2 regions of the Phocaeicola dorei genome follow, and region 2 is predicted to be linked to the other one. Evidence: riboswitches for the same ligand, from Rfam matches in the RefSeq annotation. Region 2 holds a riboswitch; the other holds the start of a gene.

Region 1 (7,980 bases), 2.1 Mb from region 2:
ATGAGAAGATGAAATATGTCCAAAAGTTAGTCAGCCTGCACATGCGTCCCATTGTTATCGCAGATGATGTAGTAACTGATTCCGCCGTGCGACGTCTGCTTTTTGAAGCCGGAGATGATATTGACGACTTGATGATGCTGTGCGAAGCGGACATCACTTCAAAAAATGAAGCACGAAAACAAAAATTCCTGGATAACTTCAAACTGGTACGCCAGAAACTGAAAGACCTGGAAGAAAAAGACTGGATACGCAATTTCCAACCTCCGGTAGACGGAGAAGAAATTATGCGGATATTCGACCTGCAGCCCTGCCGTGAAATAGGCAGTCTGAAAAGTTCTATCAAGGATGCCATACTGGATGGAATCATCCCTAATGAACATGATGCTGCTTTAGAACACATGTTGAAGAAAGCAAAAAGCATGGGATTAACACCCAAAAACTTATAAGAAATTGACCATACACTATACCAAAGGAGAAGAGTGGGCCAATACCCTGTCACATGGTGTTGGTATCCTGATAGGTATCGCCGGCGGCGGTTATCTGTTGCTTACTGCCATGAAAAGTGGCAATCCGTGGGCAACAGGTGGCATGTGGCTCTATCTATTCGGTATGCTGTCTTCCTATATCAGCTCCACCTGGTATCATGCCAGCAAACCATCTCCTCACCGCGAAGTGTTGCGCAAATTCGATCATGCTTCGATTTATCTGCATATCGCAGGAAGCTATTCCCCCATCATGCTGATAGCCTTGCGGGAAGCAGATTATTGGGGATGGGGAATTCTTAGTTTCGTATGGCTATGCGCCCTCGCCGGGATCATTCTATGTTTTTGTAACCTGAAAGAACATAGCAACCTGGAAACAATTTGCTATATAGCCATGGGATGCAGCATTTTTGTAGGTTTCAAGCCGCTCTGCCAACATGTACCTCCTGTTTTTATTTATTGGTTAATCGGCGAAGGAGTGTCTTACATCACCGGAGCTGTCTTTTATTCCTTCCCCCAATTGCCCTATATGCACTCTGTTTTCCATCTGTTTGTATTAGGAGGAACAATCTGCCATATGATGGCATTGTGGTACATTTTATAACCCTCCCATCTTCAATAAGTTATCCGTTTTGGAAAACTTTTATTTATTTTTTAAACAGAAAGTTTCCCAAAATGTTATACCTTTGTAGCCGTCCGACAAGGTGAAGTTAACCCCTTCTAAGAGGGAATGCCGTGAAAATCAGCAACAGTACCCGCTGCTGTAATTCTCGTTGAACTGAAACAATATGCCACTACAAAACTATTTGCGGGAAGGCGTTTTAAGGGAGAGATAAGTCAGAAAACCTGCCTGGAAGGACAGCCAAGTTTTTTAAATTAACAATTAATTTTTCCAACAATGAATTACGCTGAGATTTGTATTATTAAGCGTGATGGAAAGCGGGAAGACTTTTCCATCAGTAAAATTAAAAATGCAATCGGCAAGGCATTCCATGCCTCCGGAATTGACAATGAAGACAAACTGATTGCTGAAATTACCATGCGGGTTATCAGCAATTTTGTATCTCCAACCATCAGTGTGGAAGAGATTCAGGATCTGGTAGAAAAGGAACTGATGAAAGTACGTCCCGAAGTGGCTAAGAAATACATTATTTATCGCGAATGGCGGAATACGGAACGCGACCGTAAAACGCAAATGAAGCACATCATGGACGGCATTGTAGCCATCGACAAAAATGATGTCAACCTGAGTAATGCCAACATGTCCAGCCATACTCCCGCCGGACAGATGATGACTTTTGCCTCGGAAGTTACTAAAGACTATACCTATAAATATTTGTTGCCTAAAAAATATGCCGAAGCGCATCAGTTGGGCGACATACATATACATGATTTGGATTACTATCCCACCAAGACTACCACTTGTATCCAATATGACCTGGATGACTTGTTCGAACGCGGCTTCCGCACTAAAAACGGAAGTATCCGTACTCCACAGTCCATTCAAAGTTATGCCACTCTGGCCACCATCATATTCCAGACAAACCAGAACGAGCAACATGGCGGACAGGCTATCCCCGCCTTCGACTTCTTTATGGCGGAAGGGGTACGGAAGACATTTCGCAAACATCTGAAAACTTTAACCGAGTTTTATATAGAAGTAGAAGGAAAAGAACCCGGAACAGAGGCTCTCAAGAAAATTGAAGAGAAAGCATACGCCATGACGCGCAAAGATACACATCAGGCAATGGAAGGATTCATCCACAACCTGAACACCATGCATTCGCGAGGGGGAAATCAAGTCGTATTCAGTTCCATCAATTATGGAACAGACACTTCTCCCGAAGGCCGCATGGTCATAGAGGAACTGCTGAAAGCTACCATCGAAGGCCTGGGTACCCGTGGCGAAGTACCAGTCTTCCCCATACAGATATTCAAGGTTAAAGACGGAGTATCTTATTCCGAAGAGGACTATAAGAAAGCCATGGAAAATTTCGAAGCGGCACTGGAAGGCAACATGGAATTCCAAGCTCCCAATTTCGACTTGTTTCTGAAAGCTTGCCGTACCACCGCAAAAGCCTTGTTCCCTAATTTTATGTTTTTGGATACTCCTTATAACAAAAATGAGAAATGGGATATCAAGGACCCTAAACGTTACCGCTATGAACTGGCAACTATGGGATGCCGTACCCGCGTATACGAAAATGTAGCGGGTGAAAAAAGTTCATTAGGACGTGGCAACCTGTCATTCACCACTATGAATATGCCCCGGCTGGCCATCGAAGCACGCATCAAGGCAGAAAGTCTGGAAGAATCAGGCAAAAAAGAGGCCATAGAAAGAAAAGCAAAAGAAATATTCATAGAAAGTGTACATGCTTTGTCCGAACTAATCGCCGAACAATTGTATGCACGCTACCAGTATCAACGTACAGCCTTGGCACGCCAGTTCCCGTTCATGATGGGGAATGATGTGTGGAAAGGCGGAGGAAAACTTTCGCCCAACGACCAGGTGGGGGATGTATTGCGTCAAGGCACATTGGGGATAGGCTTTATCGGCGGGCACAATGCCATGATGGCTCTTTATGGAGAAGGTCACGCACATAGCCAGAAAGCATGGGATACATTATTCGAAGCCGTTACGGAAATGAATAAAGTGGCAGACGAATACAAACAGAAATATCAGTTGAATTTCTCCGTACTTGCCACGCCTGCCGAAGGACTTTCCGGACGATTCACCCGTATGGACCGCCGCAAATACGGCATCATTCCCGGCGTGACGGATAATGACTATTATGTAAACTCTTTCCACGTAGATGTAAAAGAGCCCATCACCATCACCGAGAAGATAAAACGGGAAGCTCCTTTCCACGCCATTACCCGCGGAGGACATATCACTTACGTAGAACTGGACGGAGAAGCTCAGAAAAATGTAAAAGCCATAGCCAAGATTGTAAAAGTAATGCATGACGAAGGCATTGGATACGGTTCCATCAATCATCCTGTTGATACTTGTCAGGCTTGCGGTTACAAAGGGGTCATTTACGACAAGTGCCCTGTTTGCCAGAGCGAGAATATAATGCGAATGCGTCGCATTACCGGGTATTTGACAGGCGACCTCAGCACTTGGAATTCAGCCAAGCGTGCCGAAGAGCGTGACCGGGTAAAGCATGGATAATCAGCATGAACTTGTTATTTACCTATCCTGAAACAATAGTCGACGGTGAAGGCATCCGCTATTCTATCTATCTAGCCGGATGCCGTCACCATTGTCGCGGTTGCCAGAATCCCGAATCCTGGAACCCATCGGCAGGCACTCCGCTCACACCGGAAAAAATAGAAAAAATTATCTGCGAAATAAATGCTAATCCATTATTGGACGGAATCACCTTTTCCGGTGGAGATCCACTTTATCATCCTCAAGAATTCCTGGCTCTAGTCAAACAGATCAAAGAAGCTACCGGACAAAACATCTGGTGTTATACAGGATATACATTTGAACAAATACAAAACGATGAAATGTTAAAACCGGTACTGGATTATGTGGATGTTATAGTAGACGGACGATTCGAGCCGGATTTGTACTCTCCTTACTTGGAATTTAGGGGAAGCAGTAACCAACGCATCATCCGTGTGCGATAACGCTAAAAGAAATAAAAAAAGGGTGTTTTCTTGATATATATCATGAATTCACCCTTTTTTATGTTTTTCAGCATCTATTTACTTGCTAATATCAAGAAAAGCCGTACCTTTGCAATGTGGTTGTGAAACCAAATATTAAGTTAATAAAGAAAAGAACAAAATTAGGTATTAAGTATTAAGGTAAAGATTTTAATTTAAGGTATTAGATTTAGGTAAAGAAAGATTGATTTAGAAAGGTATTAGCAGCAAGATTTAAGGTAATTAGAAAAAGAAAGTTTTCAGGAAATTAGTTTTATAGGTATTAAAAGAGCTGTTTTTTTAGGTACAAGAGAGAGGATAACGCAACTGAGACGAGAAAGATGAAAAGAACCCCATTATGGAGGGGGGTTCTTCAGGATGTGAGCGGGTTTGATAAGAACTTTCGCTCTTTTTTTATGTCTTTTTTTCACCACGGGAGAAAAACAATATAAAAAACGCAGATTTCCGCAAAGATGATTGATTCAATCTTTGCGGAAATCCGTGCCTATCGGCATTGTTATAAAAATGCCGTGTCCTTTTCTGTCATGCAAACTTAGAACAAGAATCGCATGATATCATTAAAGTTCGCCCAAATGAGCAAGGCAAACAATAGAAACATACCTACCATCTGCGCATATTCCATAAATTTGTCACTCGGCTTACGACGGGCAATGATTTCATAAAGCAGGAATAATACATGTCCGCCATCCAATGCCGGAATAGGCAGAATATTCATAAACGCAAGGATGATTGACAGAAAAGCAGTCATTTCCCAAAAACGATGCCAATCCCATACTTTCGGAAAAATACTTCCTATCGTTCCAAAACCACCTACACTCTTGGCTCCTTCTTTGGTGAACACATATTTCATATCGTTCACATATCCTTTTAATGTATTTACTCCTAATTGTACCCCTGCAGGAAAAGATTCAAAGAATCCATATTCACGGGTAGTTTCTTTATAATCGGCCAATGAAAGAAATGTTGCCCCCACTCTAAACAGTGAGTCCGTATGCACGGTAACCGTATCACGCAATCCTCCACGAGAATAAACCATTTGCATAGCAACTCCTTTATCTCCGGTAGTTTCCGCATCAGCCTGCATATTATCTAGTTTTTCCACCAATGCATTCCATGAGTTCAACATTTCACCGTTGACCGCAATCAAACTATCTCCCTTCTGTATACCGGCCTTATCCAAGCCACCGCCCGGTATCACCGAGTCAACAACATTAGGAACTAACGCCGTAACAAACATCGGATCATCCTTTGCTATATCCAACAAGCTGATCTCAGGCATATATACTTCGGTTTCCTTTCCATCGCGCGATACAGTCACTGTACGTGCCTCAGCAATATCACGAAGCATATCCATCCCGAAACGCTCCAATGGTTTTTCATCTGCGCGAAGGAGAATATCACCGTCACGGAAGCCTATTTCCCGAGCACGCTCATTAAATTTCATACCATGAGTCATGTCTTGCAGCGACACAAAAGAATCTCCCCAATGGAATAAAATCATGGAATAGATGAAGATAGCCAGCAAGAAATTCATCAAGACACCACCCACCATGATAAGCAGACGCTGCCAAGCCGGTTTTGAACGAAATTCCCATGGTTTAGCAGGCTGTTTCATCTGCTCGGTATCCATAGACTCGTCTATCATACCCGAAATTTTCACATATCCCCCCAAAGGCACCCAGCCAATACCATATTCCGTATCACTGTTCTTCGGTTTGAATTTGAACAAAGAAAACCACGGATCAAAAAATATGTAGAACTTCTCTACTCTTACTTTAAAAAGACGTGAAAAAAGAAAATGTCCTCCCTCATGAATAATGACCAATAATGAAAGGCTCATTATCAATTGAAGGGCACGAATCAAAAATGTTTCCATCTAGCTATTTACTATTTTATAATTTATAATTAACATAATTCTCTGTCAACTACCATTTAAGATGACAAAAGGGATAACGCTACCCGACGTGCCTCAGTATCAGTAGCCACATAGTCTTCATAAGTCGGTTCCTTGATATAAGCAACTTTACCCATAGTCCGTTCTATGACATCACTCATACCCAGGAAAGATATTTTGTCTTTCAGGAAAGCATCCACCACCACTTCATTAGCTGCATTCACTATACAGGGCATATTTCCGGCCCGATACAAAGCCTCGTATGCCAATGCCAAATTACGAAAACGTTTAGTATCAGGCTGTTCAAAAGTCAGGTCTGTTATACGGGCAAAATCCAACCGTTCGAAAGAAGATTTCACACGCTCCGGATACGAAAAAGCATATTGAATAGGCAAACGCATATCGGGCATGCCCAATTGCGCTTTCACGGCCCCATCCTCAAACTGCACCATAGAATGAATGACAGATTGTGGATGAACTACCACTTCAATTTGCTCCGGACGCATTCCGAATAACCATTTAGCCTCAATCACTTCAAACCCCTTGTTCATCATGGAAGCCGAATCAATGGTTATCTTCGCTCCCATCTCCCAATTGGGGTGCTTCAAAGCTTGTGCTTTGGTCACTGTTTGCAACTGCTCCATAGTATAAGTACGAAACGGCCCTCCTGAAGCTGTCAAGATCACTTTCTCCAACCGGTTATTTATTTCCAGGCACTGGAAGATAGCCGAATGTTCCGAATCCACGGGAAGTACAGATGTATGGTACTGATTTGCCAGTGCATTAATCAACTCTCCGGCCACAACCAGCGTTTCTTTATTAGCCAAAGCAATAGCTTTACCTGCCTTTATCGCATTTATAGTAGGACGCAATCCGGCATAACCTACCATAGAAGCCAGTACAATGTCAATAGGCTGTGATTCCACAATTTGAGAGAGCGCATCCGCTCCTGCATATACTTTGATAGGCAGATCACTCAACGCCTCTTTCAATTGAAGGTATTTTTCCTCATTGGCTATCACTACCGCCTCGGGCATGAACTTACGGGCTTGTTCTATCAATAAATCGACCCTGTTATTGGCTGTCAGCGCATAGGCCTCATATAAATCAGGATGTTCCTCTATTACCTGTAAAGCCTGTGTACCGATAGAGCCGGTAGAACCTAATATCGCTATTTGTTTTTTCATAATGTTGTTAAAATACAATGTATTTTGAGGGATCAATCGCACGTCCCTTGTGCCACAATTCGAAATGCAGATGCGGTCCGGTAGTTTTTTCACCGGTATTTCCTACCAATGCAATAGCTTCACCACCTTTCACCGGATCGCCTTCTTTCTTTAATAACGAACCACAATGTTTATATACCGACACAAAATCCTGTCCGTGCTGTATCTGAATAACATAACCGGTTTCTGCTGTATAAGTAGACAAAATCACTGTTCCATCCAATGTTGCCAACACACTTTCATTTGGATTAGCGGCAATATCCACTCCGTAATGCCTGTTCTCCAAGTCAAAATTAGAAGACATCATGCCACGTGTAGGACGATAAAAAATCAATCCGGAAGCGGCATTATTATCATCAACAGCCGTCAGATTATATCGTTCTGATTCTTCATATTGCTTGCGAAACTCTTCTTCCTGCCTGGTACGTTCCATCAAAGAATCAGAACGAAGAATGGTCAGAGAGTCGATAGATTGGACTGTATCAGCTTTTACTTTCCCGCTAAATATATCCTGAATATTCATGATATACATATTCTGCCTCGTCACCACTTGTTGCAATGAATCGGCCCGCAAGGCATTGGTCACCACCTGCGCACGTACCTCACTGTTCATATATCCCGGCAAATAATTACGTAAAGGAGTAAAAACAATGATAGTTGCCGAAATCAGGAAAATTACCGTTACGGCAGACAGCAATAC
Region 2 (7,980 bases):
ATTTGCCTGTTGGGCGGCACCAAGGCCGGGAGTATTGGTAACAGCACCAGAGAGAATGCCGACCATGGTGGTTATGGGAGTTCCGGTAGTAAAATGTAAAATGATAGTAATGACTACACTGATAAAAATAGCCCCCATAGCCAACATGTTCAGCGTAAATCCTCCTTTCTTAAAGGCTGAGAAGAAACCGGGACCCACCTGCAAACCAATGGAATAGACGAACAAAATAAGACCGAATTCTTTTAGAAAATGTAGCAGGTGTTCATCCAGATTCAGATTGAAATGGCCGAATACGATACCGACAAAAAGAATCCATGTGACACCAAGTGAGATGCCGGATATTTTTATTTTACCCAGCATAATTCCAAAGGCGATAACTAGTGACAGAATGAGTACGGAGTGTGCTACACCTCCGCCCCAAAGATTGGGATATCCTTCAAAGAGGTTTTTAAGAAGTTCCATAGTATTAAGAAATATATTTATTTTTAACTAAGTCATCATTTTATATTTAAAATTTCCCATCATATGGGTTGGTAAAAGTATCCCCGGAAAAATCACTTCTGCGGGGATACACACACATTGAACAATTACAACGGCATATTGCCGTGCTTTTTAGGCGGATTGCTTTGGTTTTTGTTGTGACACATTTCCAAAGCCTGAATGAGTTTATAGCGGGTGTCACGGGGCATAATCACTTCATCAATCAAGCCGCGTTCTGCCGCACAATAAGGGTTAGAGAATTTATCTTCGTAATCTTTGATTATTTCTTGTTTTTCTTCAGGAGTGGATTTCCGATAGAGGATATTTACAGCTCCCGCAGCTCCCATAACGGCTATTTCCGCCTGTGGATAAGCCAGGTTCACATCGGCTCCCGTCGGTTTGCTGGACATGACAATGTAGGCACCTCCGTAAGCTTTACGGGTAATTAAAGTTACCTTGGGCACTGTAGCTTCGGCGTATGCATAAACTATCTTCGCACCGTGGCGGATGATGCCGTTGTGTTCCTGTATTGTTCCGGGCAGGAAGCCGGGAACATCCTCGAAAGTGATCAGAGGAATGTTAAAGCAGTCGCAGAAACGGATAAAACGGGCAGCCTTGTCACTGGCGTCAATGTCAAGGACGCCGGCCAGCCAGGCGGGCTGATTGGCAACAATACCTACGGAACGACCTCCCAGGCGACCGAACCCCACCACCACATTTTTAGCAAAGTGAGGCATCACCTCGAAGAAATACTGGTTATCCAGCACCGGTTCGATGATATCCTTTATATCATAAGGCATATTCGGATCTTCGGGAATGACAGTCTGCAACGCCTCCACCTGACGATGGATGTCATCGTTGCAGGGAACCAACGGCGCATCCTCCATATTGTTGGAAGGCAGGAAACTCAGCAATTCACGGATACTCATCAGCGTTTCCTCCTCATTGTCGCACATAAAATGGGTCACACCGCTTTTGCTGCTGTGGGTATAGGCACCGCCCAGTTCTTCCTTGCCCACCTCCTCGTTAGTCACAGTCTTCACCACATCCGGGCCGGTGATGAACATGTGGCTCTTCTCTTTTACCATAAAGATAAAATCGGTTAGTGCTGGTGAGTAGCAGGCTCCTCCGGCACAAGGACCCAAGATGGCGGAAATCTGCGGGATAACACCTGAGGCGATAGTGTTCTGATAGAAAATAGAGGCATATCCGGCAAGGCTGTTCACCCCTTCTTGGATGCGTGCGCCTCCCGAATCGTTCAAAGCGATAACGGGAGCTCCCGTCTTCAAAGCCAGTTGTTGCACCTTCACGATTTTGGCAGCATTGGTCTCGCTCAGCGAGCCGCCATGTGCGGTAAAATCATATGCATAGACAAACACCGGACGGCCGTCTATCTTTCCGTAACCGGTGACCATACCATCTCCGGCAATCTGCTTCTTCTCCATGCCGAAGTTGGTACAACGGTGGTTCACCAGCTTGTCCAGTTCATTGAACGTACCTTTGTCCAGCAACATTCCGATACGCTCGCGAGCGGTCATCTTCCCTTGGGCGTGTTGTTTCTCGATCTTGTCCACACCGCCGCCCAGCGACGCGCGTTTGTCCAGCTCTTTAAACCGGCTGTATATTTCTTCTCTTGTCATGATCAATCTTCTTTTATTATATCCAATACTATTAATACCTGGTTAGCATTGACGGAATCCCCTTCATTGACCAGGATATCCCTTACCGTGCAGTCCGAGGTCACTTTGTAGTTGCTCTGCATCTTCATGGCCTCCAGCACTACCACAATATCCCCGGATGACAGACGGTCTCCTTTCCGGACGGGAATTTTTACAACCTTTCCGGGCATGGGAGCTACAATCTTGTCATCCTGTCTCTCCTCGCCGCCCTTTTTCATACGCAGATACTTGGTCTGGGTGTCCACTATGTCCACATGATAGGAACGGTAGAACATATTCACATCATAACTCTTTCCACCCTCCCCACGGATCAGTTCGGCATTGAAGGAATTGCCATCGTGCAGGATGGAACAGCTTCCGTTCTCGGCCATAACGATATCCACATCATACGGTTTTCCGTCAATCATAAACTGTACCTTGTTTCCTTCCTTGCTCACCAACGTCACATCGGCTACGCGGTCTCCAATATGTATTTCCATACTTTTGCTTAATTAAATGAAGAATCAGATTCTCAATACTCCTTTCTGCAAGCCGAACTCACGCCAGCGGCTGATGGGACGGGCATCAGACAGCTGGGGACTCTTGTTCTCTTCCAGATTCATCAGATAGTCAATATAAGAGGCGATCATGGCGATATTCTCAATCTCCTCATTATTACCGTTGCCACGGAGCAGCATACGCGAGTTCTTCTCTATGAACAAGGTATTATACTCACCCTTTACAAAGTCGGGGGTATGCATGATGCGTTTCAGATAACTGAGGTTGGTCTTCAGCCCCGTAATCTTGTACTCGTAAAGTACCCGGCGCATACGTTCTATGGCATATTGGCGGGTCGTAGCCCATACAATCAGCTTGCCTATCATCGGGTCGTAATAGATGGGAATCTCGTAACCTTCGTAAACGTAGCTGTCAATGCGTACGCCGATGCCGTTAGGCTCCGTCAGCTGTTTGATGATACCCGGCGAAGGCATGAAGTTGTTCTCCGTGTCTTCCGCACAGATACGACATTCGATGGCATGACCGCGCTGGAAAAGTTCTTCTTGCTTCAGGTGCAGCACCTCGTTATTGGCTATACGGATTTGTTCTTTTACCAGATCCACGCCCACCACTTCTTCGGTGATGGGATGCTCCACCTGCAAACGGGTGTTCATCTCCAGAAAATAGAAATCGCGGTTCTTGTCCACCAGAAACTCGATAGTTCCGGCTCCCGAATAGTTCACCGCCCTGGCGGCAGCCACTGCCTTTTCCCCCATCTCCTGGCGGAGTTCCGGAGTAAGGAACGGAGACGGGCTCTCCTCTACAATCTTCTGGTTGCGACGCTGGACAGAACACTCGCGGTCAAACAGATGGATTACATTGCCATGATTGTCACCCAGAATTTGAAATTCTATATGATGGGGTTCCTCCACAAATTTTTCCAGATAAACCGTATCATCCCCGAAAGAAGACATGGACTCGGAACGGGCGGTGTTATATGCCTCCACCACTTCGTCTTCACTGTGTATCAGCCTCATCCCTTTACCGCCGCCTCCCATAGAAGCCTTCAGCATGACAGGATAGCCTATTGCATTACAGATACGTACCGCCTCTTCGGCACTTTGCAACGGTTGTTCCGTACCGGGGACCACGGGAACGCCTGCGGCAATCATACGCTTACGGGCGGCAATCTTGTCACCCATCGCTTCCATCGTCTCGGCGGAAGGGCTGATAAAGATGATCCCCTCCTCTTTGCATCGGCGGGCAAAATCAGCATTCTCGGACAAAAAACCATAACCGGGATGAATGGCATCGGCTTTGCATCGTTTGGCAGTCTCTATTACTTTTTCTATATTTAAATAGCTTTCCCTGGCTATAGCAGGACCTATAAGATAGGCCTCGTCAGCATACATCACATGATGAGAAGTGCGGTCGGCTTCTGAAAAGACAGCAACGGTCCGTATGCCCATTTCTCGGCAGGAACGCATTACACGTAAGGCTATTTCACCTCTGTTTGCAATCAATACTTTCTTTATCATTTTTCTTCTTATTATAACGGGGGTTAATTTCGCAGGCATAGAAACTGTCCTTGACGGCTTTCAGGCAGTCATGGCACAGGCAATCGGAATAATTCTCCATTAAATAGGTGCGTTGCAGAGCATCCAGTCGGACAGTTGCGCAATGACACGATAAAATATCATTGTGCATACAATCAAATGTTGCACCACAACGTGGACATACCTTTTTCATAGGCATTCCTCCCGTAAATTTTTTATTTTCTTATTTTCTTTCGTACTGCTTTCCTAATCCCACGAGTAAAAACAGCCTTTAATGAATGGCAGGTCTTCTGACTGACTCCTTATCTTGAAGCCTTCCCGATGTGAGGATTGTCACATCAGTGGCAAAGGTATTTTTCAAGATTCCAGCAGAGCTTCACAGCAGCGGGACTGTCCGGGATTTGCACCCGATTCCCTTTTAATCCGAATAGCAGATAGACTATCCGAAACCAATTCGGGGCAAAGATAATGGATTTTATAATTAAACGAAGCGGAAAAGATGAAAAAAGTGTTGCTTGAAGTTTTTTTTCTTTTTCCAGTTGTTTTATTGATTTAATTCCTAACTTTGTCAGTAATATCGGTTTCCGGATTAGCCGTTGGCGCGAAACGGAATTAAAAGGGAATCCTGTGCAAATCAGGAACTATCCCCGTAGCTGTAAGTTTTATCCTCCCATAGTGTGGGGAAGTGTTGTGACATTCTTAGCCACTGGTTATTGTGAAAACCGGGAAGGCGTTACAACGGAAACAAGTCAGAAGACCTGCCGTTATTGTTTATATCATTCATGGCTTTCGGGTGAAAGGCGATAGAACGAATCATACTGATCCTTTTTATTACTGGTTTCCATGAATTGTCGTGTGTGAAAGACTTATATTGAATAATGTGTGTTTTGTATAACCTTAATTTATAAGTATGATTAATTCAGAGGTATTTATTATTAAGAGAGATGGTAAAAAAGAAACTTTCTCTCTTGATAAAATTAAAAATGCAATAGCCAAAGCATTTTTGTCAGTAGGAAGTTTTGCTACCCAGGATGTGATTACTACTGTATTGAGTCGCGTTAGTGTCAGTGATGGAATGAATGTGGAAGAAATCCAGAATCAGGTGGAGGTGGCCCTGATGGCTGAACATTATTACAGTGTTGCCAAGGCGTATATGCTGTATCGTCAGAAACATTTGGAGGATCGTGAGGTGAGAGATAAACTGAAGTTTTTGCTTGACTATTGTGACGCTTCCAATCCGGCAACCGGCAGTAAATATGATGCGAATGCCAATGTGGAGAATAAGAATATTGCTACGCTGATAGGAGAGTTACCCAAATCAAATTTTATTCGTCTCAACCGTCGTCTGTTGACTGACCGTTTGAAAGACATGTATGGAAAGGAATTGTCCGATCGTTATTTGGAACTTCTGAATCATCATTTTATTTATAAAAATGATGAAACTAATCTGGCTAATTATTGTGCCAGCATTACTATGTATCCTTGGTTGAATAATGGTACGATAGCAGTGGGAGGGAACTCTACGGCTCCTACTAACTTGAAATCTTTTTGTGGTGGATTTGTCAATATGGTTTTTATTGTATCCAGTATGTTAAGTGGTGCCTGTGCTACTCCAGAGTTTTTGATGTATATGAATTATTTCATTGGTTTGGAATATGGGCAGGAATATTATAAGTATCCCGATAAGATTGTTGATTTATCTACCAAACAAAGAACAATAGACAAAATCATTACAGACTGTTTCGAGCAAATAGTATATTCTATTAACCAGCCTACAGGGGCGCGTAATTTTCAAGCCGTCTTTTGGAATGTAGCTTACTATGACAAATATTATTTTGAAAGTCTTTTTGGTAACTTCTTTTTTCCCGATGGAAGCCAACCTGACTGGAATTCACTAAGTTGGTTGCAGAAACGTTTCATGAAATGGTTTAATAAAGAGCGTACACGTACTGTTTTAACATTTCCTGTAGAAACAATGGCGCTTTTGACTAAAGATGGTGATGTATTAGATAAGGAATATGGTGACTTTACGGCTGAAATGTATTCCGAAGGTCATTCTTTCTTTACTTATATGAGTGATAATGCAGATTCTTTAAGTAGTTGCTGCCGTCTTCGCAATGAGATACAGGACAATGGTTTCAGCTATACTTTGGGAGCAGGTGGGGTTTCTACAGGCTCAAAAAGTGTGCTGACTATTAATTTGAACCGTTGCATCCAGCATGCGGTGAAATCCGGTATACTTTATCCGTTTTTTTTGGAAGAAGTGGTTGATTTGGTACACAAAGTCCAGTTGGCTTATAATGAGAATCTGAAATTGTTGCAGTCGAAAGGTATGCTGCCTTTGTTTGATGCTGGTTACATCAATATGAACCGTCAGTATCTAACTATCGGTGTTAATGGTTTGGTGGAAGCAGCGCAATTTATGGGTATTGAAATCAATGATAACCCTAAGTATGAAGCATTTGTTCAGGAGATTTTAGGAATGATTGAACGATATAATAGGAAGTACCGTACAAAGGATGTTTTGTTTAATTGCGAAATGATTCCTGCTGAGAATGTAGGAGTGAAGCACGCTAAATGGGATAAAGAAGCAGGCTTCCAAACATTCCGAGAATGTTATAACAGTTATTTCTATATTGTAGAAGACAAATCGTTGAATGTTGTCGATAAATTCCGTCTGCATGGACGCCGCTATATAAAGCATTTAACGGGAGGCTCGGCCTTGCACATGAATTTGGAAGAACATCTTAGTAAGGAGCAGTACAGACAACTACTTCGGGTAGCTGCTATAGAAGGCTGTAATTACTTTACATTTAATATACCGAATACCATTTGCAATGAATGTAAGCATATTGATAAGAGATACTTGCATGAATGTCCTGAATGTCATAGTCGGAATGTGGATTATCTGACACGTGTTATCGGGTATATGAAGCGGATCAGTAATTTTTCTCAGGCAAGGCAGAAGGAGGCTGCACAAAGATATTATGCTCCGTTACGTTGATTATGACATCGTATTTCAAGAAATTCCGGATGAAGTCACTCTGGCGATCAATCTCTCTAACTGTCCCAATAGGTGCAAGGGCTGTCATAGCCCTCATTTGTTGGAAAATGTAGGAGAATCTTTAACGGAAGAAAGTCTTGGGCATCTTTTACAGAAGTATGGAAAGGCGGTGACTTGCGTCTGTTTTATGGGAGGCGATGCCGAACCCTTTGAAGTGGAAAGGTTGGCAGGATTTCTTCACCGACAGTCTATCGCTTTGGTAAAGGTGGGTTGGTATTCGGGGAAGAATGAATTGCCGGAAGGTCTTTCCGTTCAGAACTTTGAATATATAAAGTTGGGACCGTATATTGAAAAATTGGGTGGCTTGAAATCTCCTGATACCAATCAGCATTTCTATCGGATATACGGGGATGAGATGAAAGATATTACCTATCGGTTTTGGCGTATCTGAAAAAGGCGGAAATAAATTCCGCCTTTTTCAGATAAATATATTAAGTTGGTTATGCTTCCGGTTGATAGTCTTCACCATTCTCCCATGCACTGTCGTCATTCCAGTTTTCATATAAATGGTTTACCCAAATTTGGCGAATCTCAGGATAACTGCCAAGGGCTTTCATATTACATCCGTCTTTAATACCATGATCAGCTCCGGCTTGATCTATCGGGTGGCTTTCGAATGTTCTGTCCACTTTGAATCCTAATTTCTCCAAACGTTCACGCCAGCTATATTCATTTGTATTGATTTCCACATTACTTACATCGTCATCTTCGGCCATAGCTTCCA

What was found. A riboswitch is a leader RNA that binds a small molecule or an ion and turns the genes downstream of it on or off. The one in region 2 is predicted to bind cobalamin.
Region 1: linked by a shared signal. The riboswitch ahead of GKD17_RS01995 (anaerobic ribonucleoside triphosphate reductase) and the one ahead of GKD17_RS10765 (cysteine-rich CWC family protein) in region 2 are both predicted to bind cobalamin.

What each region holds. Positions count from the first base shown of each region.
Region 1 is NZ_CP046176.1:471,705-479,684, reverse strand. It holds gene GKD17_RS02005 (CCA tRNA nucleotidyltransferase) at 1-446, shown strand, start outside; gene trhA (PAQR family membrane homeostasis protein TrhA) at 451-1,086, shown strand; cobalamin riboswitch at 1,168-1,350, shown strand; gene GKD17_RS01995 (anaerobic ribonucleoside triphosphate reductase) at 1,381-3,657, shown strand; gene nrdG (anaerobic ribonucleoside-triphosphate reductase activating protein) at 3,663-4,121, shown strand; gene rseP (RIP metalloprotease RseP) at 4,693-6,036, opposite strand; gene GKD17_RS01980 (1-deoxy-D-xylulose-5-phosphate reductoisomerase) at 6,093-7,241, opposite strand; gene GKD17_RS01975 (M23 family metallopeptidase) at 7,249-7,980, opposite strand, start outside.
Region 2 is NZ_CP046176.1:2,570,470-2,578,449, forward strand. It holds gene GKD17_RS10745 (putative transporter) at 1-462, opposite strand, end outside; gene GKD17_RS10750 (acyl-CoA carboxylase subunit beta) at 588-2,120, opposite strand; gene GKD17_RS10755 (acyl-CoA carboxylase biotin carboxyl carrier protein subunit) at 2,123-2,638, opposite strand; gene accC (acetyl-CoA carboxylase biotin carboxylase subunit) at 2,663-4,174, opposite strand; gene GKD17_RS10765 (cysteine-rich CWC family protein) at 4,140-4,391, opposite strand; cobalamin riboswitch at 4,456-4,661, opposite strand; cobalamin riboswitch at 4,754-4,972, shown strand; gene nrdD (anaerobic ribonucleoside-triphosphate reductase) at 5,103-7,196, shown strand; gene nrdG (anaerobic ribonucleoside-triphosphate reductase activating protein) at 7,180-7,647, shown strand; gene GKD17_RS10780 (sirohydrochlorin cobaltochelatase) at 7,697-7,980, opposite strand, start outside.